DNA from 3 places in the Mesorhizobium sp. ISC11 genome. Region 2 is predicted to be linked to each of the others. Evidence: riboswitches for the same ligand, from Rfam matches in the RefSeq annotation. Region 2 holds a riboswitch; each other region holds the start of a gene.
The links. Region 2 has a riboswitch for thiamine pyrophosphate ahead of thiC (phosphomethylpyrimidine synthase ThiC). Riboswitches for the same ligand answer to the same signal wherever they lie in the genome.

Region 1: linked by a shared signal. The riboswitch ahead of thiB (thiamine ABC transporter substrate binding subunit) and the one ahead of thiC (phosphomethylpyrimidine synthase ThiC) in region 2 are both predicted to bind thiamine pyrophosphate.
Region 3: linked by a shared signal. The riboswitch ahead of RPF88_RS03060 (YkoF family thiamine/hydroxymethylpyrimidine-binding protein) and the one ahead of thiC (phosphomethylpyrimidine synthase ThiC) in region 2 are both predicted to bind thiamine pyrophosphate.

What each region holds. Positions count from the first base shown of each region.
Region 1 covers NZ_JAVSPW010000001.1:5,540,256-5,543,457, forward strand. Annotated here, with positions in the region: gene RPF88_RS26750 (ABC-F family ATP-binding cassette domain-containing protein) at 1-561, opposite strand, end outside; gene RPF88_RS26755 (thiamine diphosphokinase) at 563-1,222, opposite strand; TPP riboswitch at 1,310-1,424, shown strand; gene thiB (thiamine ABC transporter substrate binding subunit) at 1,468-2,466, shown strand; gene thiP (thiamine/thiamine pyrophosphate ABC transporter permease) at 2,475-3,202, shown strand, end outside.
Region 2 covers NZ_JAVSPW010000001.1:5,105,805-5,109,006, reverse strand. Annotated here, with positions in the region: gene RPF88_RS24765 (metallophosphoesterase family protein) at 1-547, opposite strand, end outside; gene RPF88_RS24760 (hypothetical protein) at 1,039-1,302, shown strand; TPP riboswitch at 1,620-1,736, shown strand; gene thiC (phosphomethylpyrimidine synthase ThiC) at 1,840-3,202, shown strand, end outside.
Region 3 covers NZ_JAVSPW010000001.1:579,410-582,611, forward strand. Annotated here, with positions in the region: gene RPF88_RS03045 (glycosyltransferase family 39 protein) at 1-26, shown strand, start outside; gene msrA (peptide-methionine (S)-S-oxide reductase MsrA) at 109-627, shown strand; gene RPF88_RS03055 (hypothetical protein) at 697-1,014, opposite strand; TPP riboswitch at 1,198-1,311, shown strand; gene RPF88_RS03060 (YkoF family thiamine/hydroxymethylpyrimidine-binding protein) at 1,302-1,910, shown strand; gene RPF88_RS03065 (ABC transporter permease) at 2,003-2,764, shown strand; gene RPF88_RS03070 (ABC transporter ATP-binding protein) at 2,761-3,202, shown strand, end outside.

The DNA of each region.
Region 1 (3,202 bases), 430 kb from region 2:
GACCGTGGCGCGCGACACGCGTTCGAGGAAGCGGCGGTCGTGCGAGATGACGATCAGCGCCGAGGAGGTGCGGATGAGTTCTTCTTCCAGCCATTCGATGACCGAGAGGTCGAGATGGTTGGTCGGCTCATCGAGCAGCAGGATATCGGGCTCCGGCGCCATGACGCGGGCAAGGGCGGCGCGCCTCGCCTCGCCGCCCGACAGGTCGTTCGGACGTTCCTCACCCGACAGGCCGAGATGCTCCATCAGATAGCTGGCGCGGTAGGGATCGTCGGCGGGGCCAAGCCCGGCCTCGACATAGGCGCGGACAGTGGCAAAACCTTCCATGTCGGGCATCTGCGGCAAATAGCGGACGGTCGCCGAAGGCTGGCGAAACACTTCGCCGTCCTGCGGCTCGATCAGGCCGGCGGCGATCTTCAGCAGGGTCGACTTGCCGGACCCGTTGCGGCCGACCAGTGCGATCTTGTCGCCGGCCGAAGCCGTCAAGGCGGCGCCATCGAGCAGCGGCGTGCCGCCGAAGGTCAGTTTTATCCCGTCGAGGTTGAGAAGGGGCGGGGCCATGTCAGCTTTCAGGTAAGGGATAGGGATGAGCGAGCAGCATCGCGCGGCCATGGCCGAGCGCGATTTCGAGGCGGCCCCCGGTCTTGTCGGACTTGACCTCGTTGGAAATGGTCAGCGACGAACCGAACGCCACCTTGACGTGAGCGAGCGGCCATTTGGCGCCGGTGACGGTCAGGCCGTCGAGCTCGGAAAAGCCGAGCACCGAGAACAGCGTGCCGTCGGCATAGTCGAAGCCGGCCGTTCCGCGCAGCAGGGGGATGCCTTCCTGAGCGCCGCTGGTCAAAAGCACGTCCGTTCCCGCCTCCGCCAGCCGCAGGGCGAGCGACAGATGCAGAAAAGCGTGGTCGGCGCGCTTGCCGCCAAAGGCGCCGGCCAGCACCAGGCGGGTCGCGCCGCGCTCCAGTGCCGCGGCGACGGCAAGTTCGCCATCGGTCTGGTCCTTTTCCGCCGGGAAGGTCCGGCGCGGCACGGAAGCGAGATCGTCCGGCAGGTTGGCCGGCACCGAATCGAAATCACCCACCCACAGCTCCGGCACGAGACCCAGCAACCGCGCATGACCGATGCCGGCGTCGGCGGCGATGACGCGGGAGCCTTTGACCTGACGGTCGAGCCGTGGCGTACGGATGAGATCGCCGCCAAGCAGGATGGTGAATGTGCTCATATCGTGTGGCCCTTACCAGCCCGGCACGGGAAACGGAAGGCGGCAAACTCCCGCTTGCATGGCGGATCGGCCCGGCCTATGTGTCGAAACGCTCTAACGGGGTGCCGGACGCGATCTTCGCGGACCGGCTGAGAGGCAGTCTCGCCAACCCGCTGAACCTGATCCGGTTTGTACCGGCGGAGGGATTAGACGTTTCGGACAGTCCGACGCCTCAATTCCTTTCAATTCAAACGAAGGAGGCGCCGATGCGCACGCTTTTATACGCTCTTGTTTCAGCAACGGTCGTGGCCTTGTCCGGGCCCGCCTTGGCCAAGGACAAGCTCACCGTCTACACCTATGAGAGTTTCACCGCCGACTGGGGTCCGGGTCCCGTGGTGAAGAAGGAGTTCGAGGCCGAATGCGGCTGCGACGTCGACTTCGTCTCGGTCGCCGATGGCGTCGCGCTGCTCAACCGCGTCAGATTGGAAGGCGCATCGACCAAGGCCGATATCGTGCTTGGCCTGGATACCAATCTCACCGCCGATGCCAAGGCGTCAGGCTTGTTCGCGCCGCATGGCGCGGTGACGGATGTCAATGTGCCGGGCGGCTGGAGCGACGACACTTTTGTCCCCTTCGACTACGGCTATTTCGCTGTCGTCTACGACACGCAGAAGATGAAGACGCCGCCGAAGAGCCTGAAGGAGCTGATCGAAGGCAGTGCCAACGACAAGATCGTCATCCAGGATCCGCGCACCTCGACGCCAGGCCTCGGCCTGCTTCTTTGGGTCAAGTCGGTCTATGGCGACAAGGCACCCGAGGCCTGGGCCAAGCTCAAGGCCAAGGTGCTGACCGTGACGCCGGGCTGGAGCGAGGCCTATGGGCTGTTCACCAAGGGCGAGGCGCCGATGGTGCTGTCCTACACGACGTCGCCAGCCTACCACATGGTCGCCGAGAACACGGAGCGCTACCAGGCGGCCTCCTTCGAGGAGGGCGAGTATCTGCAGATCGAGGTGGCGGGTATCACCACGACAGGAGCCAAGAATCCGCTGGCGGCCAAGTTCATGGCCTTCATGACCGGGCCGAAATTCCAGGATGCCATCCCCGAGACCAACTGGATGTTCCCGGCAGGCAAGACCGACAAGCCGCTCAATTCGGCCTTCGACAAACTGGTCAAGCCAACGAAGACCTTGCTGTTCAGCCCGCAAGAGGTCTCTGCCAACCGCAAGGCCTGGGTCGATGAATGGCTGGCGGCGATGAGCAAGTAGGCAGCGCGATGGCGCCGGCGCATTCCACGGATTCCCGCGTCAGTGCCGGCATTGTAGCGCTCGCTGCAATCGCGCTGCTGATCGGCGGCGCGTTTGCCGGCCTGCTTTTCGAGGGCGCCCATGATTTCTCGGGCGCCTGGGCAGCCTTCGATCCCTATCTGCTTCGCGTCATTCGCTTCACGCTCTGGCAAGCGGTCCTGTCGACGCTGCTTTCGGTCATCCCGGGGCTGTTTGTGGCGCGCGCTCTGTCGCGGCATCCACGTTTCTTCGGCCGCGCCTTCATCCTGCAGATCTTCGCCGTGCCGTTGGCGCTGCCGGCCATCGTTGCAGCGCTCGGCATCCTGGCGCTTTATGGCCGTGCCGGCTACTTCGCCGGCGTGCTTGCCGTTATCGGCGGCGGAAGCTGGCCGGGCATCTATGGCCTGTCCGGCATTCTCGTCGCCCATGTCTTCTTCAACCTGCCGCTGGCGACGCGGCTGTTCCTCGAGGCGCTGCAGACCATACCGGCCGACCAATGGCGGCTGGCGAGCCAGCTCGGCATGGCGGCGCGGCCGGCGTTCCGGCTGATCGAATGGCCAACGCTGCGCGCCGCACTGCCCGGCGTCGCCGGGCTTGTGTTCATGCTCTGCATCACATCCTTCACGATCGTGCTGACGCTCGGCGGCGGGCCGGCCGCGACAACGCTTGAGGTCGGCATCTACCAGGCGCTGCGCTTCGATTTCGATCCCGCACGGGC
Region 2 (3,202 bases):
CCTCGAGACGATCACGAAGGAACGCGGGAAGGTTTTGAAGCTCCCAACTGCCTATCGCTGTGTTGACGAGGATGAAGTTTGCGCCTGCGGATCCTGTCGGAAGTCTGAAGTGCACGGGTTGGTCCACGGGAACGGTCTGCCAACCCAAGCGGGCGGCTAAACTCGCCATTTCGCTGAATTTCTCAGTCGGTCCAAGTTCGCGCGCGTCATCACGGTTCACATCGTGATTTCCCGGTACGAATATCAACGGAAGCGCCTTTGAACTGCGTCCCTGTGCGCGGCAGAGCAACGTGAAATGCTGGAATGCCGAAGCAATGAAGGTCTTGTCGCCACGGCTCGTGAAATCCCCCATGAAGGCGATCGAATCCAAGGGCTTCGAAGTCGTCAGCCGCCGAAGTTTCGTCAAGACGGCACGCAGCGAAGACGCGCGTAGCTTCTGCGTTATTTTCGGAGCGAACTTGCTATCCTTGGCATCGATGTTGCTAGAGGAAGGATGCCAGTCCGGATAGTGAATATCGCCTACTTGAAGGATTCGCACCCGCCGCATAACTCGCCCCCCTGCCGAGAGCCATAGACTAATCCGTTCGCTTTTGCCAAGCGCGAACGATCATCCGCAGTGTCCTTAACGAGGTAGCCTGCACTTTTCGAGAATTGCCACGGCGGCTATTTTTCGGCTGTGAAGCACACGAGACCCGTGACGTGAGACCCAGTTGCTCAATGCCCAGTTGCTCAATGAGCTTTCTTACGAATAAGGGAGAATTTCCGCGGCCGGACTATCTCTGAGCGAGCGTGCATGACTGCCAACGGAAGGTCTTGCACGCACCCTTGCGATCTTGAGCAATGGTCGCCATGACTTTCTTCTTGCAGGCTTTTGAGTGGCCCAGCCTGCGATCACCAGACCCCACCGATTCTAAAGAGCGTGGCAGATGGGATAGTCGAGGTTGCCCGTGCACAGTCACGCTCAGGGCTTGCGCCGCCCAGAGGACACGCTGAAAAGGCAGATTGGGGCGCAAGCACGCCATTCACGAGAGGTTCGACATGAAGACCATGCAAGAAAAAGACATTCCGGCATTCGTACAAGCAGTTGTGGACGCCGGCTGCAAAATTTGCGCGATTGGCAACTTGGGATACGTCTTTGGCGATGCTGATTTCACGCCAGCGCAACGGAGGGCCGTCGAGCCACAGCTGCGTAGGATTGCTGAAATCTACGGCGAACGCGATCATCTCATGAACGAGATAGCTGTATATCTGCGGTCGATCGGACGCCATGTCGAGGTTGAGCCGAAGACAGGTATTTCCTGATGGCCGTGATCGCGAGAAGCCGTCTTCCAACCTCTGAATCCTAAAGGAGGTGACCCCCAAGGCCGTTCGTCACCTTCGACCAGAATAACCACATCCGTGACCGCCTGAGCTACTTGGTCGATACGCGCACATGGCCAATACAGTTTCTCCATCCTTCACGAAGCGAATGAGGCTTTGGCCATTCAGCCCCGGTCTACGGGGCGTGACTTGTCCCCGATGCATGCGCGAGCTCTCCGCCCGGCTGGCCGCCGGTCGTCGCCACCGGCCGAAGGCGCCCGAATGCGCTTGACAAGATAGCGTCAGCCCGTTCAACCTAAGGCATTCACCAGGGGAGTCCCGGCAAGGGGCTGAGATACTGCTGGCTTTCGCGGCGCAGTGACCCGTTGAACCTGATCCAGTTCATACTGGCGTAGGGACGGTGCAAGCGCTTTGCGGGAGTTTACGCCCGAGGTCCTGTTGCAGCAGGTCTACAGAAGCGTCTTTTCATCCTTCCGGCACAGAACTGGGTCTCCAATGCATGAGCAAAGGAGCCTCACGATGAATGCCCTCACCCCCGCCGTATCGACGGGACCACTGCCCGCCTCGCGGAAAATCCACAAGCCCGGCGTCCTCTACCCGCAGATCAGGGTGCCGATGCGCGAGATTTCCGTCCATCCGACGGCCGGCGAACCGCCCGTCACCGTCTACGATCCGTCCGGCCCCTACACCGATCCATCAGTCGAAACCAGCATCGAAAAAGGCCTTGCCCGGCTTCGCCACGAATGGGTCACGGCGCGTGGCGATGTCGAAGCCTATGACGGCCGCCACGTCCGGCCGGAAGACAATGGATTCGCCACCGGCGAGCGCCTGACACCGGAATTTCCGATACGCAATCGGCCGCTCAAGGCCAAGCAGGGCAAGGCGGTGACCCAACTTGCCTATGCGCGCGCCGGCATCATCACGCCAGAAATGGAGTTCGTAGCCATCCGCGAGAATCTCGGCCGCGAGGTGATGCGCGGCAAGCTGCAACGCGACGGCGAAGCCTTCGGCGCGGCGATCCCAGATTTCGTCACACCCGAATTCGTGCGCGACGAGGTGGCGCGCGGGCGCGCAATCATTCCCGCCAACATCAATCATCCCGAGAGCGAGCCGATGATCATCGGTCGCAATTTTCTGGTCAAGATCAACGCCAACATCGGTAACTCGGCTGTCACATCGTCGATGGCCGAAGAGGTCGAAAAAATGGTCTGGGCTATCCGCTGGGGCGCGGACACGGTGATGGACCTGTCGACCGGCCGCAACATCCACAACATCCGCGACTGGATCGTGCGCAATGCGCCGGTGCCGATCGGTACGGTGCCGCTCTATCAGGCGCTGGAAAAGGTCAACGGCATCGCCGAGGATCTGAACTGGGAGGTCTACCGCGACACGCTGATCGAGCAGGCCGAGCAAGGCGTCGACTATTTCACCATCCACGCCGGCGTGCGGCTGCACTACATCCCGCTGACCGTCGACCGGGTCACGGGCATCGTCTCGCGCGGCGGCTCGATCATGGCCAAATGGTGCCTGCACCATCACCGGGAGAGCTTCCTCTACGAGCATTTCGAGGAGATCTGCGACATCGCCAGAGCCTATGACGTCTCCTTCTCGCTCGGCGACGGCCTTCGTCCCGGTTCAATCGCCGATGCGAACGACGCGGCGCAATTCGCCGAACTGGAAACACTTGGAGAACTCACCAAGATTGCCTGGGCAAAGGACTGCCAGGTGATGATCGAAGGCCCGGGCCATGTCCCCATGCACAAGATCAAGCAGAACATGGACAAGCAGCTCGCAGTGTGCGGTGAGGCGCCGTTCTACACGTTGGGGCCGCTGACGACCGACATCGCGCCGGGCTATGACCACATCACCTCAGGGATAGGTG
Region 3 (3,202 bases), 4.5 Mb from region 2:
ACGGCCTCGCCCGACCGAGCAACTGAAGCAGATCCGCCGGTCCGCTGGACGAAGCAGGTGACAATGCCCATCTATGTCCAGACAAACTTGCCTTTGAGGAGACGTGATATGGCGACTTCGACCGAACGCGCAGTCCTTGCCGGTGGCTGCTTCTGGGGTATGCAGGATTTGATACGGCGCTATCCCGGCGTCATTTCCACCCGTGTTGGCTACAGCGGCGGCGACGTGCCCAACGCCACCTACCGCAACCACGGCAGCCATGCCGAAGCCATCGAGATCAATTTCGATCCGGCCATCATAAGCTATCGCACGCTGCTGGAACGCTTTTTCCAGATCCACGATCCGACGACCCGCAACCGCCAGGGCAACGATGTCGGGACGAGTTATCGCTCGGCGATCTATTACACCAGCGACGAACAGAAGCGCATCGCCGAGGACACGATCGCCGATGTCGATGCCTCGGGCCTGTGGCCGGGCAAGGTCGTCACCGAAGTCGCACCCGTTGGCCCCTTCTGGGAAGCCGAGCCCGAGCATCAGGACTATCTGGAGAAATACCCCAACGGATACACCTGCCACTTCGTCAGGCCGGGGTGGAAGCTGCCGGTTCGGGAAAAAGCGGTGCCGTAGATACACTGATACGACAGGATTTGAGAAGCCGCGGAGCGCTCGCTCCGCGGCTTCTTTTCATTGCAATTCCTACTTGCCGCAATGGTTGTCGTTAACTGTCGGCGCGGTGGTGCCCGGCGACGTTCCACTGGCATCGGGCTGTGCGCCCTGCGGATGGGCAGGGCAATTTTCATCCGCGTTTGAATTCGTGGCGCCCGGTGCTACCGTCGTACTGTTGGTCGTGCCGGGGTCTACCGTGTTCGGCGAAGCCGGCGTATTTGGGTCGACGGTGACCGACTTGCCGCTGCCGCCGGATCCGTCGGTGCCGCTTGTGCCATTGCTCTGCGCCATGGCCGATGTCGCCAGGCCAATGGTGAGCGCCGAAGCTGCGAGGATTTTCATGAACATGGTTTGTCTCCATTGTCTGTGAACTCGTCGCGTAGCGACTGGTGGGACAACCTCGCGGCCTGGTGAAGGTTCCCGATAAATTCTCGCGCCGGCAGAGCCAACCGCTCCCGCCCTGGCGCAATGCTTTTGGCGCAGTGCGATAAAAAAACGGCTTTTCCTTCAACTCGAATGATGCTTTAAGGCGCACATCCACAGGGGTGCTCCGTACGGTCGGGGCTGAGACGGGGGCGGCAAGCCCACAGACCCTAGAAGCTGATCTGGGTAATACCAGCGGAGCGAGGCGGGCGATGTTTTCAGGCGCACAGATTTCCCTATATCCCATGACCGACGATTTCGTCGGTGTCATCCTTGGCGCGCTCGGTGCGCTCGATCCCTGGCGCGACAAACTCAGGATCGAGACCGACGACATCTCGACCTTGCTGGTCGGGCCGCCCGAAGTGCTGTTTCCTGCCATGCGCGACCTCTTCGTGGCGGCGGCACGCAGCGGCAAACATTGCGTGTTGTCGGCCACCATCTCGCGCGGCTGCCCTGGCGAGCCGGACGATCCGATCTGCCGCTCCGATGCGTTTGGCGGGCCCGTCGGTCCACTCGGCCCGCGCAAGGACGCGGCCATCGCGGCGGTGCGCAATGCTGCTGCCACCGGCCAGCCTGCGGCGGCGCAGTTCTCGCTCTATGTGATGGGCACAGACGACCACATGGACGAGATCTACGGCTGCATAGACTTTCTCAAGCAGTCCGGCGTCTATGAGCGCTCCAAACATTTCTGCACGAAACTGCGCGGTGATGCCGGTGCGATCTTTTCGGCGCTGGACGAGGCTTTCTGCCGTTTCGGACCAGGCGCTGGCCACGTAACCCTCGACGTCACGGTCTCGGCCAACAGCCCGTCGGCCGTCTGAAGCCGCGCGGCTCTCGCGGCCGTCAAAGGTTATCTCCCGTGGTCTCATCATCAGTCGCTTCGCGCCCGATCGCGAGCTTTCTCGTCAAGGCAATGCCGGCCATGATCTCGGCCGGTTTGCTCCTGCTGGCGTGGGAGCTTTATGCCACCTATTCCGGCATCAGGGCCACGATACTGCCGGCGCCGTCACGCGTCTTCGAGCAAGCGATGCTCAATCGCGAGGCGCTGGCCGACAATGCCGTTCCGACCATCCGTGCCACGCTTCTTGGCTTTGCCTGTTCGCTCAGCGCAGCCTTCGTGCTGTCGATGCTGGTCGACTTCTTCCAGCCGCTGCGGCGTGCGTTGTTTCCCGTCTTCATCGTCAGCCAGACCTTGCCGCTGGTGGCGATCGCGCCGCTGGTGGTGCTGTGGTTCGGCTTCGGGCTGGCGCCCAAGATCATGCTGGTGGCGCTGGTCACCTTCTTTCCGATGCTGGTCGCATTGGTCGAAGGCTATGAGGCGACCGAGGCCGAGATCGGGCAAATGCTGCGCGCCATGGGGGCAGGGCGCTGGCGCATCTTCCTGCTCGCGCGGCTGCCTTCGGCGCTGCCTTACTTCTTTGCCGGGTTGAGGATCTCCATCACCTATGCGGTGGTCGGCGCCATCTTCGCCGAGTATGCCGGTGCCGCAAAGGGACTGGGCATCTACATGCTCAACGCCAAAAACAATTTCCGTCCTGATCTGGTTCTTGCCGCCGTCGGTGTCAGCGCGGCGCTGACCCTTGTCCTGTTCGGGTTGACCGTGTTGCTGCAGCGTCTTGCCATGCCCTGGGAGCGAGCCGGCAGGGAAACTGCCGGGAAGGGGGCCTGGCGATGAGCCGGCTCGAACTGCGGCATGTGCACAAGGCGTTCGGTGGCCTCGACGTGCTGGCCGATATTTCGCTCAGCGTCGGCGCTGGTGAGTTCGTCTCGATCCTTGGACCCTCGGGTGCCGGCAAGTCGACGCTGTTCCAGCTTCTGACCGGCGCCGAGCATGGCGAGGGCGAGATGTTGTTCGACGGCGCGCGGCTCGACGACCACGGCAGGCACTTCGCCTTCATGCCGCAGCGCGACGCGCTGATGCCATGGCGGCGCATCCTCGACAACACGACGCTCGGGCTCGAAGTGCAAGGTATGAGGAGACAGGCGGCGCGGGCGCGCGTTGCGCCGTTGTTTGCCGAATTCGGGCTTGCCGGCTTCGAGCGGCATTTTCCCGCGCAGCTGTCCGGCGGCATGCGCCAGCGCGCGGCCTTGCTGCGCACCGTGGTGCAGGAGC